Regions from separate parts of the Candidatus Clostridium eludens genome, predicted to be linked through region 1. Evidence: riboswitches for the same ligand, from Rfam matches in the RefSeq annotation. Region 1 holds a riboswitch; each other region holds the start of a gene.
The links. A riboswitch is a leader RNA that binds a small molecule or an ion and turns the genes downstream of it on or off. The one in region 1 is predicted to bind cyclic di-GMP.

Region 1 (6,211 bases):
ATATCCCCCCTTTATAATAACTTCATATTTAAATGAAAATAATTTTAGTACTTAAGCATACGTTTACAATGGTAGTCATGTTCTAGTGAAAACTTAAAGTAGTTTACTAATTTCTCTATATAATTTATTGTATGGAATTATTTTTATTTCGTGAATACTCTTCAAGCTATTCATAATACTAAAAAGGTATTTATGATGTATATCTTTTTGAATGTAATTCTTTTTTATCAGTTTTAGGAGGAATTTAGAAATACATATAGAAATCCCTAGTATCAAAGTTTATTATAGGAAAATAAGGGAGACGAATATCGTGCTAAAGATTATAGAGGTTTTTAGTTAGGATGTGCCGTAAGGGTAATTTAGGGCGAAGTAAGAATTATTTATATAATATTTGGGGGAGATGTACAATGAAATTCTCAAGTTCATTGATAGTTGTTTCGAATATGGAAAAGTCAAAGCAGTTTTATTATAAAGTGCTTGGTTTAGAAGTTATCGCTGACTTTGGCGCAAATGTAACTTTAACGGGAGGTATTACATTACAGACAAAGGAAACTTGGTTAATTTTTATTCACAAACGAGACAGCGAAGTTATTTTTGGAGGAAATGCAGAAGAGTTATATTTTGAAGAAGATGATTTTGATGCTTTTATTCAAAAAATAAATGATATTAAAGATATTGACTATGTACATCCTATGTTAGAGCATTCTTGGGGACAGCGTGTTGTTCGTTTCTATGATCCTGATAAACATATTATTGAAGTTGGAGAAGATATGATTTTGGTTGTCAGACGATTCCTAAACAGTGGTTTATCAATGGAGGAAACTGCCATTAGAATGGATATATCAGTTGATTATATAAAATCTTGCTTAGAGTAGATTATGGGTGTAATGCAGTAAGTTAACTCTACAATATTTAAATTGTATAAAGGATTATCAAATAATAAAAATTGGAGGATAAATATGATTGATTTAGGCTTAATTGATAAAGTAGCTTTAATAACTGGAGGTACTCGTGGACTTGGCAAGACTATTGCAGAGAAATTAGCAGGGGAAAAGGTAAAGGTAGTAGTAACGGGGATTAATGAGGAACGAGCAAAAAAAGTAGCAAATGAAATATCATTGACTTACAATGTTGAAACTTTAGGTTTAAAACATGATGTGAGCTCAGAAGAATCAACAAAAGAAGTTGTAAAAGCTGTAGTTACTAAGTTTAAAAGAATAGATATATTAATAAATAATGCAGGGGTCACAAGTGATGGTATAATGATGATGATGAAAAAAGAAAACTGGGATAGGGTAATTAATACAAATCTTACTGGAGCATTTAACTGTACCAAGTTTGTGTCAAAACATATGTTAAGGCAAAGATCAGGAAGTATAGTGAATATAGCAAGTGTCGTGGGCATAATAGGTAACGTTGGTCAGGCAAATTATTCTGCTTCTAAGGCCGGACTTATTGGTTTTACAAAAACGGTGGCTAGGGAACTGGCAGATCGTGGGATAGTTGTAAATGCTATTGCTCCAGGATATATTTCAACGGATATGACATCTGTTCTTCCTGATAAGGTAACTGATGAAATGTTATCCAGAATTCCGATGAAAACTTATGGAAAACCAGAGGCCGTAGCAAATACTGTCTTATTTCTTGTTTCAGATATGTGCCAGTATATTACAGGGCAAGTTATTAATGTAGATGGAGGAATGGTTATGAATTAGAAAATTTATTAAATAATTAGGTTTAAACATATTATGAATTGTTGAAAATAAAATAATAAAGCATGGATTAAACAGTAAGGATTATTTTAGGAGTGATTCTATGAAGAAATGTATTGTAATAATGGAATAGTCAGAAAATTAGTATAATATAAAGGAGAGAGTTAAACATGACTATTCCAAATACAAATAAAGTATATCCAAGAAGTAACGATTACCAAACAATATATCTTAAAAATGTAATTACAAGAGATAATATAAAAGTTGGAAATTATACAATATATAATGATTATTATAATGATCCAAGGGATTTTGAAAAAAATAACGTATTATATCAGTATCCTATAAACAATGATAAATTAATAGTTGGGAAGTTTTGTTCAATTGCATGTAAAGCCAAGTTTCTCATGACAAGCGGAAATCACACAATAAAATCACTATCTACTTATACATTTCCAATATTTTATGAGGAATGGGGTTTGGATGTCAGCCATATAACAGATGCTTGGGATAATAAAGGAGATATTATAATTGGAAACGATGTGTGGATAGGTTATGACGCTATAATTATGTCAGGTGTGAAAATTGGTGATGGTGCAATTATTGGAACCAGAGCAATAGTTACTAATGATGTTCCACCCTATGCTATTGTTGGAGGTATACCTGCAAAAGTTATAAAGAAAAGATTTAGTGATGATATAATTTTAAAATTATTGAAAATTAAATGGTGGGATTGGCCAGATGAAAAAATCCAAGCAAATATTCAATATATTCAATCAGGGAATATTGATAAATTAGTTTAATGGTCTGTGGCTAATTATTCCTATTTAATGAATCAACAATAAAAACCGAATAATAGATATGAACGCCGTAATATTCAACAATGAATCTTATGGCGTTTTAGTTCGCAATATAAAGTAAGTATTATGATTTGAAGGCTGTAATATGTTATAAATAATCAGCTTGTTTATTAGTTTTAGAAAGAATTCAGAAATACATGTAGAAATCCTTAGTTATGAAAGCTTGTTATAGAAAAATAAGGGAGACAAATATCGTGCTAAAGATTATAAGTACCGTAAGGGTGTTGATTTTGGAATAATCCCTATTTATTTTACAAATATGATTGCTGATCAATTAATAGTGGATCGAACACATTCTTTAATAAAAAGTTAATATAATGTTCTTTGAATAATGCCCTCCAATCGGTTAAAATACAGAAGTATTGGGGGGCGAGGGCGTTGGACTTACAAATAATATTTCAGTGGCATAAGGTATTACATATTATATTACCAATAATTATTATTCCTATATTAAAAAAACGAGTAGGCTTATTAAGAGCTTGTAGTATTGTATTTATGGTTGGCTTACTTAAAGAGGTACACGATATTGTAATCGTAATGGATCCTTTATGGGAATCAGCAGTAGATATGATTTTTGATTTAATTGGTATACTGTTAGGGATTATTGCAACAAAATGAAAAATTAATTTAGAGCCTATCCATAAATAACTTGAATTTTTCTAAAAACACATGCGAACTTAATAAGCACCAAAGTAGGAAGAGTCTTACTTTTTAAATCTAATAAGTAACTTTCTAAAACGATTCATCCATGAGTGGGCAGCTTCTACTATCCAACGACGAGCCTTGAACTTTGGCTCTCTTTCTTTAATAGCATGTAGTATGTGATATTTTAACAAATTTCTAATTGGAAGTTCATTCATTATACATTAAATAGAATAACTTTTCGCATGCTACATAATATATAACTATATTTGTAGAACCTGAAAAATGATTATAATTAAATATTAATGCTATTCATTTCTGTCATTAGAAAAATATAGAAGAGCAATTAAGTACTCTCATATATTTTCTTAAATTTAAAGCAACTAATACATTGGAACTCATGTTAATATACATTAGAAGTATCATTGACATCTAACATCCTGCACCTGTTAACATACAAAGCCACCTGGGTTCTATCTCTTACATTTAGTTTGTCAAATATATGAGTAGTATGTTTTTTCACTGTATTTTCAGAAATATGAAGTTTTTTTGATATTTCTTGATTAGGTAAACCTTTTCCTATTTCGCATAGAATTTCTTTCTCCCTTGGAGTAAGCTGTTCTACTCTTACAGGTTCAATAGTATTTTCTCTGATCATACAGTCTATAAAATAAGAGTCATAGTATTTTTTTCCTTTATAAACTTGATTTATGGTATATAAAAACTCCACTTCATCTGATTTTCCCAATATGTATCCTTCTACACCACACTTAATGGCTTCTACAAAAATATTTTTATCCTCATTAAAATCTAACATTATGAATTTACTCTTAACGCCACTATTCTTCATTTCTTTAATTAACAGCAATTCATCTTTATTTTGTTGACGTAAATCAAACAAAACAATATTAATTTTACTTGACTTAATTAACGGAACTGCTTCTTTTAGTGTTTCCCCAACAAGCATTACGTCAGCACGATTACACCTTGATATAACTGAGTATATACCATCTCTTATTAAAGTATAACTTGATAAAATAATAATCCTCATAATGTATTTTCCCCCATTCTTTTAACAATAATATCACTTAATTCTCCATATAAAATAAAAAAGACCCAATTTAACCATATAAACGGTAAAATTAGGTCGGTCGCACCATTGACTCCATATGCCTTAAGGGTGCCCAAATATAAAGCATACTTCTTTGTCCCCTATTTTCCATATCTCATTCCAAATAATAGTTGTGCAATAAATAACAATTCTTCTTATTTTATAAATTTCTTGTTAATGTAACTATAACTAGGGATTGCTGTATAAATATCAAATATTTATATGAACATTATGTGATTTGTTTAACAATCATTGTTTCTAAAGTGACTATTAATAATAAGTTATAGAAGTATAAGCACAATTCCTAACCATAATTATGTTTGATTTTTTATCATTAAAATTTTAGATTACTGAAAGTATAATTTCTTTTTGTTATAATTTGATATCTAATTTATCATACCATACAAATTTAAAGAAAAATGCTGAAATTTGTATGAATGTAAAAAAATAAATAATTATACAAAGTACTTTCTATTTACTCACCTATAATTGAGCGTTTAATTGCTTACAGATTGTCTGGAATGAATTGTATATAAATGATGTGATTACAAGTAATTGAGTCTAAATGGTGATGTATGATAAAATAACCATTGAAGTATAAATCAGGAAATGTAATCTTTAAGAGTTAAATGCTGTAGGTGCAAGAAATGGGAAAATATGATATAATTACTATTATAGTAACTTAGTATGGTAATATAAATTGAACAAAAGATTAATTATAGGCTAGTTTTACTACAATTTAAAGCTAAATGCATTAATTGAAATTTTTACTTAATGGAGTTGCGCTTTTTTAAAAGGAGGATATTCTAAATGACAAAAGTGAAATTTTGTATGTCGACAGCTCTTGCACTTACATTATCTTTAGCTCTTAGTTCAATAGTTTTTGCAGATTCATTACCAGGCATAATAAGCACAAAAAATGCCTGCTCATATTATGAAAGTAATAGAATAAGGGCTAATCAGCTATCATATAATGCAACCTCGAACTTATTATCTATAGAATCACTTCATGACATAACAATACATGAACCTACTATGGTAAGTAATTTAAACTTACCGTCGAATATCTTAGTTACAACTACGGAAAGAACTATGTTAGTACCAGTACAGTGGTCTAATTACTCTGGCGTAAGTATAAATACAACTACTCAACTAAGCGGTAAAGTCGTATTACCTCCAAGTATTTTAAATCCTACTAATATAAAGTTAGATGTAACCCAGAAAGTAGACTATAAAGGATGGGACTTCAAAGCAATCTAGGTACAGTGATAGGGGACCAAATAATTAACATACCTCCAGCTACAACTATACAGGAATTTATAAGCAACTTAACGTACAACGGTACAACCCTTACAAACGATACAACCCTTACAGATAAAATGTCTGCAATCATCGTAGACATACAGAAGCAAACATTATATGACGGTATCGTAAATGATGGAGATTCATTACAAATCTCCGATGGACTATACACACATACTTATTATCTTAGTATCATATTTGGAACACCATCAAATTCAAGTTCATTATTATCTATAATTCCACCTCAACCAATAGAGGTACCTATTACTGGAATGGAGTGCAATATAAACTTACCCACAATTGTACCCATTGATACTACAAGGGGAATTGTAAACTTACCCGTTCAATGGAACACACCAAAAGATTTAAGCATATCAAAAAATGTTCAAATATCTGGTACGATTGTAATACCAGATAATATTTGTGATTCAAGAGGGGTACAGTTGCTTGTTTATCAAAATTTAGACTATAAACCACTTGGGATTTCTAGATCACTTGGTATTATCGGTGATAACTTTATAATGGAAATACCAGTAGGAACTACTGTATCAAGTTTGATAAATGGCTTAACTAATGCTGATTCA
Region 2 (6,211 bases), on a different contig from region 1:
CTGAGAAATGAATATATCCTTTCTTTAAAGTTCGTTCCTTTTATATTAATAAAAACTATAATAAATATGGCATAAAATATAAAGCTAATAAAACCAAAGTAGAAACTATTTCCAACGGTTAATGCAGCACTTAAAATAAAGAGAAGGGATTTACCGGTCTTTTCATATCTTCTGATACCTAAAATTGTGAGAGGTAACCAAATATATGCATCTGCCATAAAGTCAAAGAAGAGAGAAAACCATATAAAACAAATACAGCCGCCATATATCATTGCCCCAATAAGTGAGCTATATCTTTTCTTGCCTTCATATCTCAAAAGTGCATAACAAATGGACATGGCCAGAAACTGTTTAAATATACTAAATAACAGTTTGAATTCAAGTGTGTTTTCCAAAGTCCAACTTCCTATGCCCAAAGTTTTTAAAAGTAGTGATAAGTAGAAAAATGGACTGGTAGTATAATAATAACTAAATTGTCCAAAAATATCTCCACCAAGCCCATAGCTCCATGACCAGAAGGGCTCTCCTGAAGAAAAGGCCTTTTGAAGAAAAGGCATAAAGTACATGAATTGAGATATACTATCTGTGTCAAATTTTCCAAAAAGTACTCTACTATATAGGATATACAGATGACATGCTATTGAAAACATCAGCAAAAAAACATATGCAAAAAGGTTCTTCAAATTTCGCTGAAGCTTTATTTTGGAGTTCTCCTCAATAATTGTGTCTTCATCAGTTTTTTTAAGTACATGGTGTGTTACCATGAACGTTATAGGTATTGGCAATATTGATGCCAAAAGTGCTGCTACTGAACTAGCAATATTAAATAAGTTCACTAGCAATACTAATGAGACTGTAGATATTATGTAATTGGATAATGTAGTCAAGGGATAGCTTATGAACTTTCTAAAAGTTGGCTTTGTCCTAAATGTAAAGAAACAATTAAGAAAGTATGATCCAATCATGCTTATTATAAATGCAATTGTATGACTTAGTACATATGGTATTTGCAACCATAATAATATACGATACCATACATAATAATGGATGGTATTTATTACACCTATTACAGCAAATCTCATAAAATTAAAAAATCCACTTTCTTTATTTATGAATTTATCAAAATATTGTTTTATAAATAAATATGTGTTATTTTTCATTATCATCTCTCCACTTATGCTGATATTTTGGTGTTTGGATATTTGTTTCATCAACAATAAAATGAGGTCTTCTCTTTACTTCGTAGTAAATTCTGCCGATATATTCACCTATTACTCCCAATGAAATAAGCTGCACTCCACCCATGACCAAAATAGAAGTGATTGTTGTGAAATATCCCGGCATATCTATTCCAACCACAAAAACGTGAATGAGAGAATAAAGTACATAGGATATCCCTAATACTATCATCAGCAAGCCTAAATACAATGTTGATCTCAAAGGCTCATTATTGAATGATATTATGCCATCAATTCCATAATGCACTAGTTTCTTAAAACTCCATTTGCTTGTACCACTTACCCTGTTCTGATTTTCATATTCTATTACTTTCATTTCAAAACCAATCCAGCAAAACATTCCTTTTGAAAATCTATTGTATTCCTGCATAGATAATAATGCATTAACTGCTCTTCTGCTTAAAAGACGGAAATCTCCAACTCCATTTTCTAATTTGACATCAACCATTTTATTTACTATCTTATAATATAATCTTGAAAGGATAGTTCTTGTTTTTGAATCACCGCTCCTATTTCGTTTTGTAATCACCTGATCGTACCCATTATAAAAGTGCCTAATCATCACTGGAATTAATTCCGGTGGATGCTGTAGGTCCGCATCCATAAGTACAACTGCATCTCCTTTGGAATATGATAACCCGGCTAAAATCCCCGCTTCTTTGCCAAAATTCCTTGTAAAAGAGATATATTTAACACGAATATCATCCTTCTGAAATTTTTTGATCACATTAAGTGTATCGTCTTTACTTCCGTCATCAATAAAAATAAGTTCATAATCATAGTTTTGAACAATACTATCGGTTTCGAGTACCTCAGTTAATTTTTTATATGTCATTTCTATTCCACTACCCTCATTATAAGAAGGTACAACTACAGACAATATCATAGCCTCACCCCTCAACATATTATTATTGTTCTCATTGAACTTCTACACTTTGTGATGTTATTCTTTACAATAAATGCATCATTTAACATTATAACATCGAATTAACAATTAATCTATTGTCTAACTGACATGTTTATGTAAGATAATCCATAAAGCATAGAGCATAGAGCATAGAGGCTTTGGGATATGTTTTTCTGTTGGCATTAATGGTTTATGCTGCAAACGGAGCCTGTTTTCTCATGTTTTGTAAAATAACTATAGCATCTTTGACTTGTTATTTATTTTTATATACTTAAATACTATTAATTTTTTCAAATTAGCACATTATAAATATGTTTTTGAGATAATGTTTTTTAATTTGTTTATAAGTATGTCCATTTCTTCATCAGTTCCTATGGTTATCCTGAGAAAGTTATGGGTTCTTGGTTTGTCAAAATGTCTAACAAGAATTCCATCATTTTTTAATTCTCTAAATATTATTTTAGCATGGGTTTTGTTGTGGCTGACAAATAAAAAATTGGTTTTAGATTCTAACACCTTAAATCCTAGAGCTTTAAGATAGGGTATTACTTTTTTTCTCGTATTTATAATTTTTGAACTAATGTTTTTAAAATAAGGTTCATCTTCAAAAGCTGCTTTTGCTCCTGCTAGGGAAAGGCGGTTAACTGTATATGAATTTATAGAATTTTTAATTCTGTTTAAGCCTTCTATTAGATCTATATGGCCAAAAGCAAAGCCAACCCGTAGTCCTGCTAATGCTCGTGATTTAGAAAGGGTCTGTACAACCAATAAATTTGGATAATCATTTACAAATCTAGCTAGAGATTCTCCACCGAAATCTATATATGCCTCGTCAATTATAACAACACTTTCCATATTACATTCTACAATTTTTTTTAAACATTCAATAGACATATATCTAGTAGTTGGTGCATTAGGATTTGGAATTACAATTCCACCATTTTTAATGCAAAAAGAATCTATAGGGATATCAAAATTATCATCCAAAGGAATTAATTTATATTTTAGCTTAAATAACTCAGCATAAACCTCATAAAAACTATATGTTATATCTGGAAAAAGTATAGGTGTTCCTTGATTAAAGAAAGCCATAAAAGAAAATGCTAATACTTCATCAGAACCATTACCTATAAAGACTTGATCTGAGGATAACTCGTAATAATTGGCTAAAGTATTTCTCAGGTCATCACAATTGGGATCAGGATATAACTGAAGGTTGTTATTAGCTGCTTGTTCTATAGCGTTAATCACTTTAGGAGAAGGCGGATATGGATTTTCATTAGTGTTTAGTTTAATGTATTTTTTATTTTTAGGCTGTTCTCCTGGAACATAGGGTTCAATGTTTTTGGCAATTTCGCTCCAATATTTACTCATATATAATACTCCCTTCTATTTGTGCACTTTTAAATTTATGTATGTTATAATATTATTTCAAATTGTATAAATTATCAATGTAGTTTTTAAATATTAACTAAGTAAATATCATCCATGGATAGGACTACTAATCTACTTAAACATAATATATCTAAATCACTGTCCGTACTTCAGGACATCCATTTATTCCATTAGAGAATAATAATTAGTCAAAAAAACAGACTTTAGGCTATTTTTTTGACTAATTAATTATAAAATTTATAAAAAGTAGAAGGATTTTTATACCTTATATAGAATAATGTTATAATATAAATACTAGCTGTAAAAGTTGTAAAAATAAATATATCTTTGCAAAAGGAATTATTAAAATTTATTAACAGAAATATTTTTACTTATGAGATTAAAGGACATTTAAAAACTATTACAATCATCATGTTTCAACAGTTCAAAGATCTTATTTCAATAAACTTGTTAGTTATAATAGATTTGCAGAATTAATGTAAGAAATGTTAGTTCCATTACTATTATGTATGACTAAATTTAGGTTTGGCAAGTGCATAGGAATATCTTTTCTAGATCCTAATACATTGGATGTACATTGGATGTACGTGACAATAGAAGGGTACATTCACATATCATTTTACAGGTAACACAGATGATAAAAATCAAAACTTGACAAAGGATTTATTTAGTAAGTTATTCGGATATAAAGTACCCCTGAATTAGGATAAGGTGTAAAGATTGAAGATAAGGTTCAGAAGGTAAAAGACTTAGTGGAAGAGCCTAAATGGAGTAAGCTCCATCTGGCATGGATATTTTTAGGAAGATATATAGTAATTTCAAAGATACTCAAAATTCTTGAAAAAACAGAAAATAGATATATTCTATAATAAAATGAGAGGAGTTGTTAAGTATTATATAAGCATTATTTGGAATAAAATATAGGAAATAAGGAGACAAAGAAGTATGTTTTATATTTGGGCACTTTTAAGACATATGGAGTCAATGGTGCAACCGGCCTAAGTTTACCGTTCATATGGTTAAACTGGGTCTTTTTATTTTATATAGAGAATTAAGTGATATTATTGTTGGAGAAAACAGGGGGAAGATACGTTATGAAGGTTATTATTTTATCAAGATATGCTTTAATAAGACAGGGTATATATTCAATTATATCAAGGCGTAATTATGCTGACATAATGCTTATTGCAGAAACATTAAAAGAGGCAGTTCCGTTAATTAAATCAAATAATATTAATATTGTTTTATTTGATCTACATCAACAAAATAAAGATGAATTGCTGTTAATTAAAGAAATGAAAGAATGTGGTGTTAAAAGTAAATTCATAATGTTAGATTTTAATAAAGATAAAAATATCTTTGTAGAAGCCATTAGGTGTGGCGTAGAAGGATACATATTAGGAAAATCAGATGAAATGGAACTTTTATATATCATAGATCAAATTTACAAAGGGAAAAAATACTATGACTCTTATTTTATAGACTGTTTGGTCAGAGAAAATGCCATCCAACCCGAAAAAATGGAACAGCTCACTCCAAGAGAGAAAGAAATTTTATGTGAAATAGGAAAAGGTTTGAGTAATCAAGAAATATCACGAAAACTTCATATTTCTGAAAATACAGTAAAAAAACATAATAATCATATATTTGACAAACTGAATATAAGAGATAGAACACAGGTGGCTTTGTATGCTAACAGATGCGGAATGTTAGAGGTTAATGATGATTCTGTTAATGATAATTCTAATGTATGTTAAATGTGTGCTGCTTTAATAGAGTGAAATATTCATGGCAGTATGTGTTAGAGTTTTAATTAAGTTACTTTAAAAATAACTATAGTAGATAGACAGTATTATATTGTTTATGTACTATAGTTATTTTTTTGTTTTTATTCATGGTAACTTAATATTTTATACTACCCCAATAATAAGACTATATAATGCTTAATCATAGCAGATGGATTATACGGACTATTACACATAGTATAAAAAAATTAAACTACAGTATGATGGGTAAAAAATATAAAAATAGTAAAATAACAATAATAAGTTTATCAATTTATAATTTTTGTTTTATTAATTTATTATTGGAGGTATGATAATTGCTTGTATTTATAAGAAATTACAGTTTGAGTAATATAAGAAATAAATTTATTATTTTATGTCTGTTGAACATAAGTGATATGTTCTTTACTCGAATGCTTTTAAATACCGGATATTTTATAGAAGCAAACCCTTTAATGGTAAGTGTAGTGCACAATTTAAAAGTTGGTTTTTGGATCAAAATTGTACTGCCGACAGTACTTTTATCTTTTTTATATTTTAGAATGCAAAAGGCTATAGAAGCACAGTTAAAAAAAAGTAATTTTATAATTAATGGGATTGTTTTAATGTATATAGCTATTAATATCTTTCATTTAATTTGTCTTGCTATATATATTTGTATGTATAAATTTTAATGTGATAAACCATTTTTAAGGGGGAGAATTATGGAAAACTTAAAATTGTCACAAGAGTATGTGGAATATTCGGTGGAGTATAAAAAGAGTAAAGTCTATGTGGTAACTAAACGGCTTATAGATATTTTAGGAGCTCTGATAGGAATAATATCTCTTAGTCCTTTGATGATTATTGTAGCCATATTAATAAAGGTTAATTCAAAAGGGTTGATA
Region 3 (6,211 bases), on a different contig from region 1:
ATAGCTTAAACAAAATGCTCCATATGATACTAAAATAAAAACAATAACTATAAATATAACCCTTTTAAATTTCATAATCATAAGATTCATATTCACCATAACTTATTGGATAAATAAGAATCAATGTCATCTCCTTTTGTATTATTAAATATATTTTTAGTATAACATACAGGTGCAATGATAACAAAAAAGGGTATTAGAGAACTTCCTAACAAGCGATAATGGATATCCATTATCAATGCCTGCATAATCGATTACCAATATTTGTTTGAATTATTTTTGGAAGACTTCGAATAATATAACTGTTCAATGATTTTTCTACTTTTCACAATAATATAGAGCCCCTATATCACTTCTACACGTGATACAGGGGCTTTTGATTCTACTATAAATATTTAAGCTGTAAAATATAAAGAAATCAATAAGATGTGGAGTAAACTAATTATGAAATTCCACAATAGCCCAAAAACATTGCTGCCTTTTTATATACGTACTGTTGGTTCAAGTATTGTCAACGTATTATTATAAGTGTTAAGGTTAGCTTGAGCACCTACAGGTATAGCCATTTTGTATATACCATGTCCTGATGCTAAATTTGTCATAAGAGGTTTATTCAATGGCATTATAACTTCATTAATTAAATTCTCATATGATTTACCATATGCAGACTCACAATTCGTGCATTGACCCATAATGATGCCCGCACAATCCGTAAGTTTACCTGCTAATATTAAATGCTTTATATGTCTGTAAACTGTATTAATAGGTTCATCAACTTCTTCTATTAAGAGTATCTTTCCTCCAGTATCAACTTCAAATGGAGTGCCAAGATTATCTACAAAAGATGTAAGATTACCTCCTACTATAGCTCCCGTTACATTTCCAGGGACCCTGCTTATTAGGGGCATTCCAGGAGGATTTTCAAGTTTCCTTGGTGAGATAAGTGTAGATGTAGCAGTGAAAAACTGATTCATGTTATATGCAGGCGTAGCCGATTTAAAGTCTATTAAAAGAAGACTATGAAAAGTAATTAAGTTAGCCCATGTATACAAAACATTTAATAAAATGGTTATATCACTGTAACCTGTGATAATTTTAGGATTTCGTGAGATAACAGAGTAATCAAGATATGGTATAATACCTGCAACACCTACTCCACCTCTTGAGGGGATAATGGCCCTCACAGCGGGGTTTCTAAACATTTCCATCAAATCAGAGGCTCTCTGTTGTTCTGTAGCTGCAATATATCCACCATAAGAGTACACATATTTTCCTAGAACTACATTAAAGCCCATATTCTTAAGAGTCTGTATACCAACATTAATGACATCCGCAGATAATGGACTCCCTAAAGTAACTATTCCAATTGTATCTCCTGCTCGCAAAATTTGTGGTCTCATTGCCATACTCATTCACCTTTTAAATAACTTAATAAAATATAGCCTTACAATTCCGTAAAAATTGCTCCTTGTCGCCATTTATGCCTATCACCTTCTATGGGCAGGAAGCTTAGATTTGCGGAATTAGTAAAAAACCTTATTTCATTACTACTATAATATTATATGAAGTTACTCAAATAGTTGCTAATTAATAACATAGTGTTCATTACTACTCGCCTACTTATCCATTATACGGGCTATACCCAAGCCCGATTTGATATACAACTAAGGAGGGTTGGTACATGGAGATGGTACAATAAATAGACTTTCTGCTTAATCATATGGCTTTTGAATATAGGGATTTTATCCCATTTCACTGCATAAAAAAATAGAAGGAAGCTGTTAAAATATCTCTTCCCTCCGATTAAAATTTATTTCATATTCTTACTATATGTATTCTACTGAATCACTCGTCTTGCTCCTACGTAGGCTGATCGCCAATACGGACCTAGTGGATAAATTACAACACCTTTGCTGGATGAAGCATTTATGAATTGTCCTCCACCAATATAAATTCCAACATGGCTTATAACTCCATTACTTGTGAACGAAAAGAAAACTAGATCACCTTCTCGTAAATTTCCAAAAGATATGCTTGTTCCTACATTAAGAACTTATCCCTAAATAGTTTCTGGTATGATACGATAATTAAAAAACGGGATAGAGAGGATTGTACAAATGATACAAAAGCAATCATGGGAGATAACTGATGAGTTTTGGGAAGAAGTAAAAAATCTAATACCTAAGAAACAAAGAGAACCGAATAAAGAATATAAACGAGCTGCTGGTGCTTGAAGAAAGCCAATGGAATCAAGAAAAATATTTAGAAGCAATTTTTTATATACTTCAAACAGGTATACAGTGGAAGGCACTACCAAAAGAAAAGTTTGGAGCATCTAGTTCAATTCACAGATATTTTATGGCATGGTGCAAGGCAGGAGTACTTGAGAATATGTGGAAGCTAGATACAACGAAATCCAAGGAATTGATTGAGAGTGGCTTAGTATGGATGGAAGTATGAATAAAGCTCCTTTTGCAAAAGAATCTGTTGGGGCAAATCCAACAGTTCGAGGAAAAAAACGGGATCAAAAAGCATATCCTCGTAAACGGCAGAGGAGTACCGTTATCAGTAGTGGTAACAGGAGCAAATCGTCATGATGTATCGCAACTGAGAGAAGTACTAAATTCCATAGCTATAGAACAACCAGAACCCACAGTTAAAAATCCTCAAAACCTTTGTGCGGACAATGGATATACTGGAGAGCCAGCTTTAGAAATTATAGTTCTTAGAGGCTATATTCCTCATGTAGTTTCCCGAAGATAAGAAAAAAAGAATATGGAGAACAATCCAAATTATAAAGCTCGTCGTTGGGTAGTAGAAGTAACCCATTCATGGATGAATCATTTTAGAAAATTGCTCGTTCGATTTGAGAAAACAGATATTTCCCATTTGGGCCTTATTAATTTTGCATGCGCTTTTATTGCTTTTAGAAAAACACAGATTATTTAGGGATAATCTCTAAAGCTTTCATCCTATGATACAATCTATAAGGTTTTATGATGTCAATTTCATTGGAATTATTAGTAATATGACAAACTATTTATTACATAGTATTCCAGCTAAATCACTATATATTTAACACACGTTAGAATTATAATTAACACCTGATATTCCCCACCTGTTAACATACAAGGCCACCTGTGTTCTATCTCTTATATTGAGTTTGTCAAATATATGATTATTATGTTTTTTTACTGTATTCTCAGAAATATGAAGTTTTTTTGATATCTCTTGATTACTCAAACCTTTTCCTATTTGACATAAAACTTCTTTCTCCCTTTGAGTAAGCTGTTCTATTCTTTCAGGTTCCATGGTATTTTCTCTCATCATACAGTCTATAAAATAAGAATCATAGTATTTTTTCCCTCTGTAAATCCTATCTATAATGCATAAAAGTTCCATCTCATCTGATTTTCCTAATATGTACCCCTCTACACCGCACCTAATGGCTTCTACAAAAATATTTTTATCTTCATTAAAATCCAACATTATGAATTTGCTTTTAACACCACTTTCCTTCATTTCTTTAATTAGCAGCAATTCATCTTTATTTTTTTGATGCAAATCCAATAAAACAGTATTAATCTTACTTGATTTAATTAATGACACTGCTTCCTCTAATGTTTCTGCAACAAGCATTATGTTAGCACAATTACACCTTGATACAACTGAGTATATACCCTCCATTATTAAAGCACAACTTGATAAAATAATAACCTTCATAATGTATTTCCCCCGTTTTTTCCAACAGTAATATCACTTAATTCTCTATATAAAATAAAAAGACCCAATTTAACCATATAAACGGTAAAATTAGGTCGGTTGCACCATTGACTCCGTATGTCCTAAAAGTGCCCAAATACAAAACATACTTCTTTGTCCCCCTGTTTCCTATAATATTTCATCCCAAATTTCGTATTTATATTTGCTCTTTGGGTTAACTTTTAGCATAGAGTGAATTTTTTTTCCTATCCACAAAAGCATGATGTACCTCCATCACCATTAGATTTGGCTTAATTTATATCCTAATATGAATATTTTATATTTTAATCTTATACTAATATCGGCAAATCACAATATGAACTTTATGGAAGTTCGTCGGTAAACAAGTTCTTATATCACACCTTAATTAAAAAAACATCAATAAGTTTAAAAATAAAATTAAGCAACTCCTAACCTGTAGTATTTAATCACAAATAAAGAATTGCTCTAATTTTATTTTTTGTACAGCCTTATTGGGGAACTAAATTATCATATAACTTTTCCGTTTAGTATCCTCTTTGTTTAAGGATATAGGCAGCAGCGTATTTTCTACCGCCAGTATCCAACCTAATCCACTTTCATAACTCGTAACTTTTTTCCACAAACTGCAAATGCAATACCCCTTACTAAATCTTTGCTCACTATAGTAGACTTATCAACAATATTCTGAGTTTTTCATCATTACACTGTGCCCTAAATCCTCTACAACATATACCTCGGCATCAACAGGATTAGCAACTTTTACAAAAATCTCCTCCATATATGCAGATTTTTCACGACAATAGGTTATCTTCTGATTATAGCAATTATTGAAAATACTACTGTCTTCTGTCTTCCTTAATTCAAATACTTGTAAATGACCCACAGAAAAGTTATCCATCCTCTTTAACATATCAATGGCATTCCATATTTTAATTTGAATTTCCTCATCTATATCTTCACGTATTCCTTTTGTCACCTTTCTTGCCACGTCTCTCTCCCTTTACCTTTTACAAATAAAATAACCTTAATTATCAATGAAAACCACACTTAAGGTTATTTAACTTGCTTTTATCAGATGAAAAAATATCACCTAATCTCCTATCTATGTTAATATTAGATACCTACATATTTTCTTCTACTCATTTTGAGACTTTCCTACTAACTAATTTCTTATTTCACTATTTGTTTCTTTACTGTTTCTATATTTTAAATTATATTATATTTATTGAAATAATTCAGTATCTGAGATTACAAAAGTATTAGGGCATGTCTGAAAACTTAAAATTGCATAAAAGCCAAATTGTTGGTAAAATAAGAAAAAAACTTGGAGATTAATATTATGGCACAAAAACGTTATGAAATGTCGGATGAACAATGGATTCAAATTAAAGATTTATTCCCGGTAGCTAAAACAGGACGCCCTCCTATTGACAACCATCTTATGTTTAATGCAATCCTATGGATTGCCAGAAGTGGTTCTGCTTGGCGTGATTTACCGGAGCGCTTCAGTTCCTGGAAAACTGTATACAGCAGGTTTTGTAAATGGCGTGATGACGGTACTTTACTAAATATTTTTCAGACCCTAAATGAAGAAGCAGACTATGAAAATTTAAGTATTGACTCTACTTCTGTAAAGGCTCATCAGCACAGTGCAGAAGCTAAAAAGGGGCAATAAATCATGAGTTCAACCAACACATTGGAAAGAGCCGTGGTGGAAATACGACCAAAGTACATGCAATTGTTGATGGGTTAGGCAATCCGATTTATTTTCAGTTATCCTCTGGCGATGTAAATGACAATACACTGGCCATTGAGGTGCTGTCTCATGTAAAAATAAAGAATAGCAATATCCTAGGAGATAAGGCATATGTAACAAAGGAAATAAGAAAATATATTTCATCCAAAGAGGCATCGTACACGATTCCTTCCAAGTCCAATACTAAAGATCCATGCAAATGTGATCGCTGGCTCTATAAAGATCGTCACTTGATAAAATACTTTTTTAATAAAATCAAGCATTTTCGTAGAATTACAACCCGGTACGATAAGCTGGCATCTTCCTTTCTTGCCTTTGTTTATTGTGATTCGATATTTATTTTGTGCAAATAGTATAGGAACTTGCCTTTTCAGACACGCACTATATATTCCTAAAATAATTTCTATCTACTCTAATCTAAGCTTAAAATTATTTCTACATATGCTATAATAATTACACAAGATACAGTATTTTTAGCTAAGCATTTCCTTAAATTTATATCTTACAAAAATGTTGTTGCAGTCGGCCTAGTAGCATAAACCAGCTATGATAAGCTAATACAATAAAGCAAGAATACAACTTGAAAGCACATATACTAAAAGTTAACACATCACAAACATAATGTTTGGAGGTATGGTTATATTGGAAGAATTCCAAGAATTTATTGATTATTTTATTGATAAGAGACTTAATAATATTTCATTTAACCTA
Region 4 (6,211 bases), on a different contig from region 1:
TATTTCAAGTCCCGTTAAGAGATTTACTCCGGAATTTAAAATCATAGCAGTTTGTCCACAAAAGTTAGCTAAAATTTCCTCATTAAACTTTTTATTAAAGAATCCAAACTGAGATAAATCAAACTTTTCTTTTACATATATTATTTTTAAACCTCTGCTTTTTAGGTTGTCAATTACTATGTCAACATTCTCTTCTTCCATTTCCTCTTTTATTATTTCGAATTCATCATTCCAAGCTTTACATATAAATTTTTTCATAATTTTATTCCCTGAAACTCCTCTATAATATTAAAAATATTAGAAATATCAAACAAGATCTCCATAAGTAACCTTTAACATTTCATCAACAGTAGTTGTTCCCTTTAAAACCTTATTCATACATGATTCTCTTAAGGTGTTCATACCCTTTTCCAGAGCCATTTTTTTAATGTCACTTTCAGTGGAATTTATGTCTATAAGATTTTTAATGTCTTTATCTATTTCAAGTATTTCAAATATACCTATTCTTCCCTTATACCCTGTATCATTGCACAAGCTGCATCCCCTGCCCTTTTTTAGCTTAACAGGATTATCAATACCCAGCAGTCTCATTTCCCTTTCATCACTTACATACTCTTCACCGCAATTTGGACATACTTTTCTGACCAGCCTTTGAGCCACTACACCTGCCAGTGTAGAGGATATTAAAAAAGGCTTTATATCCATATCCAAAAGTCTCCCTATAGTGCCCACTGCATTATTTGTATGAATAGTTGACAGTACCATATGACCTGTCAGTGCCGCCCTTATAGATATTTCTGCAGTTTCATTGTCCCGTATTTCCCCTACAAGTATTATATCCGGATCCTGCCTGAGTATACTTCTTAAACCGCTGGCAAAATCAAATCCTATTTTATTATTTACCTGCATTTGATTAATACCTTTTAAATTATACTCTACAGGATCTTCTATGGTTATTATATTTTTAGACACATCATTTAATACATTCAGCATAGAATATAGGGTTGTTGTTTTACCGCTTCCAGTGGGCCCTGATACCAGTATTATACCATATGGATTAGAAATCATCCTCATTATTTTTGTCAATCCATTATGTTCCACGCCAATTTTTTCAAGTTCTATGGAAAAATTGTTCCTATCTAGTAATCTCATCACAATTTTTTCCCCTAAAACTGTTGGAACTGTGGAAGTTCTGATGGCTATATCCTTTTCCTTAACTTTAAAATTAATTTTGCCATCCTGGGGTATTCTGTTTTCTGCTATATTAAGGCCAGCCATTATCTTTATTCTGCTGGTTACAGGAGAAAGCATGTCTATATCCGTTCTCATAATCTCTCGAAGACCACCATCTACCCTAAATCTCACTCTCATTTCCTTTTCATCCGGTTCTATATGGATATCCGAAGCATTGTATAAAGTGGCATTTTCGATTATGGTATTTAAAAATTTTATAATTGGTGCAGAAGCTTCATCTATTATTTCCTCTTCTGTTTCCATCTTTCTGCCTGAAAAGTTCTTTTTGTAGTTTTGTGCTGCTTCCTGTGCCTTGCTTTTTCCATAGTATTTTTCAATATTATCAAGTATACTGCTTTTCAATGCTATGGCAGTTTTAACATTATACCCTGTTGCTATTTTTATATCTTCAATGGCAAAATAATTTAAAGGATCACTCATAGCTACGAGTAAAAAACCATTCATAATATCTATAGGAATAGCTTCATATTTCTTTGCAATACTTACTGGTATAATATCTATAATATCCTGCCTTACATTAATATTATCTAAATTTATTAAAGGTATTCCCAGCTGCTGTTTTATGGCATGTACTATCTGCTCATTAGTAATAAAGCCCTTACTTACAAGTATTTCACCAAGCTTTTCACCTGTGTCTTTCTGTAAAATAAGGGCTCTTTGTAGTATTTTTTCCGTTATAACTCCTGCATCTACTAGGATTTCTCCCAAACGTTTTTTTACTTTTGACATGAATCTACTCCTTTCTATTCAATAAAACTGTATCACAATTATATAAAGAACATGGAAAATCATGTTCTTTATACTTTTTCCTATTGGACTATAAATGCTTGTGTTGCACTTTCACCACTGTCTATTCCTACTACCCCATAACCATTACTATACACAACCACAATAACTTCACCCTTTTTGCCAGTAAACGACGATCCTGCGTCAGCTTTCACATTTGCTTCAGTAGTAGCACTACTAATAGACGAATCAGTAGTAGGTGCAGATATAATTTCATATGCATAACCTATACCAGCTCCACTTATATTAGTAAATGGATTAATCAATTTGTCAGTTGAACTACTACCTGTGTTAAAAGCACCAGCAAATGCCGATGTTAAATCTGCAGTAGTTAAATAAGCATTTATTCCGCTAGTATTAGTAACTTTCGTTTCCAAATATGCTCTTACGGTATTTACATTGGTAATTACCCCTGCATTTTTAGAATTGTTCTTAAATATTTGTGATTTAGGTATCAATACCACAGCCAGTATAGCAATAATAGCAAGAACTATCATAAGTTCAATAAGCGTGAAACCTTTTTTCTTTTTTATCATTTCCATAAAACTCCATCCTTTCTTCATTAAAATTAAACAGCAGATTTTCTGTGTAGATTCAAGCATGGCAAGTTGTTAATTATGTATTTTTCCATCACCTCCTAATAAAACATCTTTTAATATCTAAAATAAGTACCAATTTAAAATACTTTGTCCAAAAAACACTGTAACCACAGAAGCTATAACAATAAATGGACCAAAGGGAATATAATCTTTTTTTGACTTCTTCCCTGACAAAATAAGTGCTACCCCTACCACCGCTCCTATAACAAGGGCTAAAAATATCATCAATACTGTATACTTAAGTCCTAAAAACAAACCACATACCAGTGAAATCTCTGCATCTCCCCAGCCCATACCTCCTTTTGTTATAAGGATAATTAATGTTAAAAGTCCTCCTCCTAACATACCTCCATAAATATAGGTTTTTATAGGCAGTCCCATGTAAAGATATATTCCTAAAAATATTATGCCTGCAATAATACCTGTTCCTGTAGTCTTAAAATAGACATCTGTAGTATCAAAATCTATCATTCCCACCACAATCATAATACTTATAAATACTATATATTTTATAAGATTTACCCCTATTCCAAACTTAATATAAGTAAGCAAATACAACAAACCTGTTATAAATTCCAACATAGGATACCTTAAGGATATTTTTTTTTCACAATGTCTACATTTTCCCCTTAAAATTATGTAACTTATTACAGGAATTAAATCATAAGCTTTAATTTCCTTATTGCAATTTGTACAATGGGAGGGTGGATAAACAACAGATTCACCTTTTGGTATTCTGTATATGCACACATTCAAAAAACTTCCCATTATAGTTCCCAAAATAAAAATAACAACACCATAATAAATAACCATAATTTACTCTCCATTTTTTAAAAAACAAAACCCTGTATTCATAAAAATTATTTATGAATACAGGGCCGGTTGCATCACTAACTCCAACACACACAAGGATGCCCAGATTAAAGTGTGTATTTCATCGCTTCCCTATCATTTGTTTAATCCTACCATAAAATTTTCTTAATTTCAACAAGTTTTAGTTAATAAATTGTTTACAAATTATTCAAAATATTTAATTCAAAATATACCTGGAAATCTAAAATTATGGTTGCAAAATATGACATTTTATTATACAGTATTTTTATAATATTTATTTAAATCTACTCAAATTTCTACAGGTAAACTTCAATTAATTTCTATAAAATAACTTACATTAATTACTTGAAAACAACCTCAATTTCTATTATATTAACTAATTAAAAAATTATTTTTAACACTTTAATCCTAAATTTAATTTAAACTTAACATTTAATATACTAACCTTTAGATTTTATAAACCAGGAGGTTACTATGAGGATTTATGATAAAAACAGGGAACAAATGTATACAAGGGCTTTAAATGGAGCCAACATAGTACTTTGGGAATGGAATTTAAAAAAGTACCATATGTTTTTTTCTGAAAATTTTGTTCATATGACAGGATACAGTGTAGAATATTTTAAAAGCTTATTTGATTTTATGGAGAAAACTGTTGTTGAAGAAGATAAGCTCAGCGCCAAAAATGATTTAACTTTTTTTATTAAGGGCAATACAGTAAGCTATAGAAGTGAATTTAGAATTTTAACTAAGGAAAATCATATTAAATCATTACTTGTTAAAGGTGCGGCTACTAAAAATTCTGACCATAAAATGTTCTTATTATCCGGCTCAATAAGTGATATTACAGAAGAGAAAAGGCTGGAGGACTATATTAATCATTCTGCCTATTATGATTCTTTAACAGGACTTCCTAATAGAATCTTATTTAAAAATACCCTTAAAACAGCCTTAAGCAATTATGAAAATGGTGCACTAATATTTATAGATATTGATGATTTTAAATTAATTAACGACACTTTTGGTCATGACTACGGAGATCTATTATTGGTAATTTTCTCACAGCTAGTGACCATGTGTATAAAAGATTCTGGAACCCTATACCGCCTGGGAGGCGATGAATTTATAATACTCATCAATAAGTTTACTTCCTATAAAGAATTAAAAAAACTTTGTATTAAAATAATCAATTATCTTAAAGAACCTTTTGAAGTTAAAGAAAAACAAATATATATAACTGCAAGCATGGGTATTACTATATTTCCAAATGACAGTAATGATGTAACAGAATTGTATAAATATGCAGATCTGGCCATATTTCAATCAAAAATCAATGGTAAAAACACTGTTACTTTTTTTCAGCGAGAATTGTTTCATTCATATTGCAGAAAACTCGTTATTGAACAGGAGCTTAAAACCGCAGTTGAAAATGATGAATTCTATATACTCTATCAGCCACAAATAGATGCTACAAAAAATAAAGTAATAGGATTTGAATCCCTGTTAAGGTGGCAAAACAGTAGACTTGGATCTGTTTCCCCTGCGGAATTCATACCAATATCAGAAAGCACAGGAAGTATTGTAGAAATAGGTGAATGGGTTTTAAATTCAGTATGCAAGGTAATTCGCCAATTACAATTGAAGAATTATGAATTTAAAACCATATCAGTAAATATTTCTCCTATTCAGTTGAAAAAAAGTGATTTTGTGAGCAAACTCATCAGTATATATGAGAAAAACAAGATTTCACCTTCCTTACTTGAAATTGAGATAACAGAAGGTACACTGATAGATTTATTTACCTGTAAAATTAAAGCTCTAAACCAACTCTTAGAAAAAGGAGTTAAGGTTGCCATAGATGATTTTGGTACGGGATATTCTTCCTTAAACTATTTAACTACTCTGCCAGTTAATACATTAAAAATTGATAAATCCTTTATTGATAACATTGAAAGTAAGAAGAATAAAGCTGTAATAAAATCTATTATAAGCTTATGCAAATCATTGGATTATAAAATTATTGCAGAAGGAGTAGAAACAAAAAAACAGCTAGATTCACTTCTTGGCATAGGCTGTAATATAATCCAGGGATATTACTTCAGTAAACCTTTGTCTTTAAATGAGATTGAAAACATTTTGATGAAAAAAAATAAATTTGGAGGAGTGTAAATTTGGATAATTTAATGAACAACGATAATACAAAAAATAAGATTACTATTAAAAAGGAACAAGAATTAAAAGAAAAATATGAAGAGCTTTCCACTATATATGAAGAACTGGCTGCTGCAGAAGAAGAATTAAGAAGCAACTATATGGAATTAGAAAAAGCCAAGATAGAAGCAGAAAATGCTAGAGTGGAGGCGGAAAATGCAAATAAGGCCAAAAGCCAATTCCTGGCTAACATGAGTCATGAAATCAGAACTCCACTAAATGGTATCATAGGAGCCATTGACTTACTTGAGCTAATGGAATTAAAGGAAGATGCAAAAATGCATTTAGAAATATTAAAAGATTCATCAAAGCATCTATTGGATATAATAAATAATATTTTGGATATATCTAAAATAGAATCAGGAAAAATTGAACTTTATATGAAGGTTTTCAACTTAAAAAATATGATTGATGTTTTTATAAAAGAGCTTTCATTTGCCTGTGCAAATAAAAATCTGGAATTCACCTATTTCATAGATCCTCTACTCCCTTTTGAAATAATCGGAGATCAGATAAAATTAAAACAA

Region 2: another riboswitch for cyclic di-GMP. It lies ahead of ACJDU8_RS03605 (LuxR C-terminal-related transcriptional regulator); the one in region 1 lies ahead of ACJDU8_RS23090 (LuxR C-terminal-related transcriptional regulator).
Region 3: another riboswitch for cyclic di-GMP. It lies ahead of ACJDU8_RS19630 (LuxR C-terminal-related transcriptional regulator); the one in region 1 lies ahead of ACJDU8_RS23090 (LuxR C-terminal-related transcriptional regulator).
Region 4: another riboswitch for cyclic di-GMP. It lies ahead of ACJDU8_RS07675 (prepilin peptidase); the one in region 1 lies ahead of ACJDU8_RS23090 (LuxR C-terminal-related transcriptional regulator).

The regions. Positions count from the first base shown of each region.
Region 1 is NZ_JBJHZX010000060.1:2,064-8,274, reverse strand. Features, by position in the region: gene ACJDU8_RS23115 (VOC family protein) at 408-875, shown strand; gene fabG (3-oxoacyl-[acyl-carrier-protein] reductase) at 960-1,715, shown strand; gene ACJDU8_RS23105 (CatB-related O-acetyltransferase) at 1,883-2,515, shown strand; gene ACJDU8_RS23100 (hypothetical protein) at 2,951-3,190, shown strand; partial or broken gene ACJDU8_RS23095 (IS5/IS1182 family transposase) at 3,280-3,375, opposite strand; gene ACJDU8_RS23090 (LuxR C-terminal-related transcriptional regulator) at 3,618-4,265, opposite strand; cyclic di-GMP riboswitch class II at 4,351-4,435, opposite strand; gene ACJDU8_RS23085 (hypothetical protein) at 5,136-5,585, shown strand; gene ACJDU8_RS23080 (hypothetical protein) at 5,564-6,211, shown strand, end outside.
Region 2 is NZ_JBJHZX010000004.1:22,725-28,935, reverse strand. Features, by position in the region: gene ACJDU8_RS03620 (YfhO family protein) at 1-1,160, opposite strand, end outside; gene ACJDU8_RS03615 (glycosyltransferase family 2 protein) at 1,150-2,124, opposite strand; gene hisC (histidinol-phosphate transaminase) at 2,449-3,519, opposite strand; cyclic di-GMP riboswitch class II at 4,463-4,548, shown strand; gene ACJDU8_RS03605 (LuxR C-terminal-related transcriptional regulator) at 4,635-5,297, shown strand; gene ACJDU8_RS03600 (DUF5658 family protein) at 5,642-5,998, shown strand; gene ACJDU8_RS03595 (sugar transferase) at 6,029-6,211, shown strand, end outside.
Region 3 is NZ_JBJHZX010000037.1:6,809-13,019, forward strand. Features, by position in the region: gene mltG (endolytic transglycosylase MltG) at 1-81, opposite strand, end outside; gene ACJDU8_RS19615 (S66 peptidase family protein) at 483-1,406, opposite strand; partial or broken gene ACJDU8_RS19620 (C40 family peptidase) at 1,838-2,044, opposite strand; partial or broken gene ACJDU8_RS19625 (IS5 family transposase) at 2,118-2,949, shown strand; gene ACJDU8_RS19630 (LuxR C-terminal-related transcriptional regulator) at 3,076-3,723, opposite strand; cyclic di-GMP riboswitch class II at 3,808-3,893, opposite strand; gene ACJDU8_RS19635 (hypothetical protein) at 4,244-4,366, opposite strand; gene ACJDU8_RS19640 (DUF960 family protein) at 4,418-4,732, opposite strand; one part of gene ACJDU8_RS19645 (IS5 family transposase) at 5,081-5,411, shown strand; one part of gene ACJDU8_RS19645 (IS5 family transposase) at 5,411-5,853, shown strand; gene ACJDU8_RS19650 (hypothetical protein) at 6,143-6,211, shown strand, end outside.
Region 4 is NZ_JBJHZX010000009.1:32,286-38,496, reverse strand. Features, by position in the region: gene ACJDU8_RS07690 (type II secretion system F family protein) at 1-258, opposite strand, end outside; gene ACJDU8_RS07685 (GspE/PulE family protein) at 307-1,983, opposite strand; gene ACJDU8_RS07680 (prepilin-type N-terminal cleavage/methylation domain-containing protein) at 2,064-2,582, opposite strand; gene ACJDU8_RS07675 (prepilin peptidase) at 2,700-3,452, opposite strand; cyclic di-GMP riboswitch class II at 3,507-3,593, opposite strand; gene ACJDU8_RS07670 (sensor domain-containing protein) at 3,948-5,642, shown strand; gene ACJDU8_RS07665 (response regulator) at 5,645-6,211, shown strand, end outside.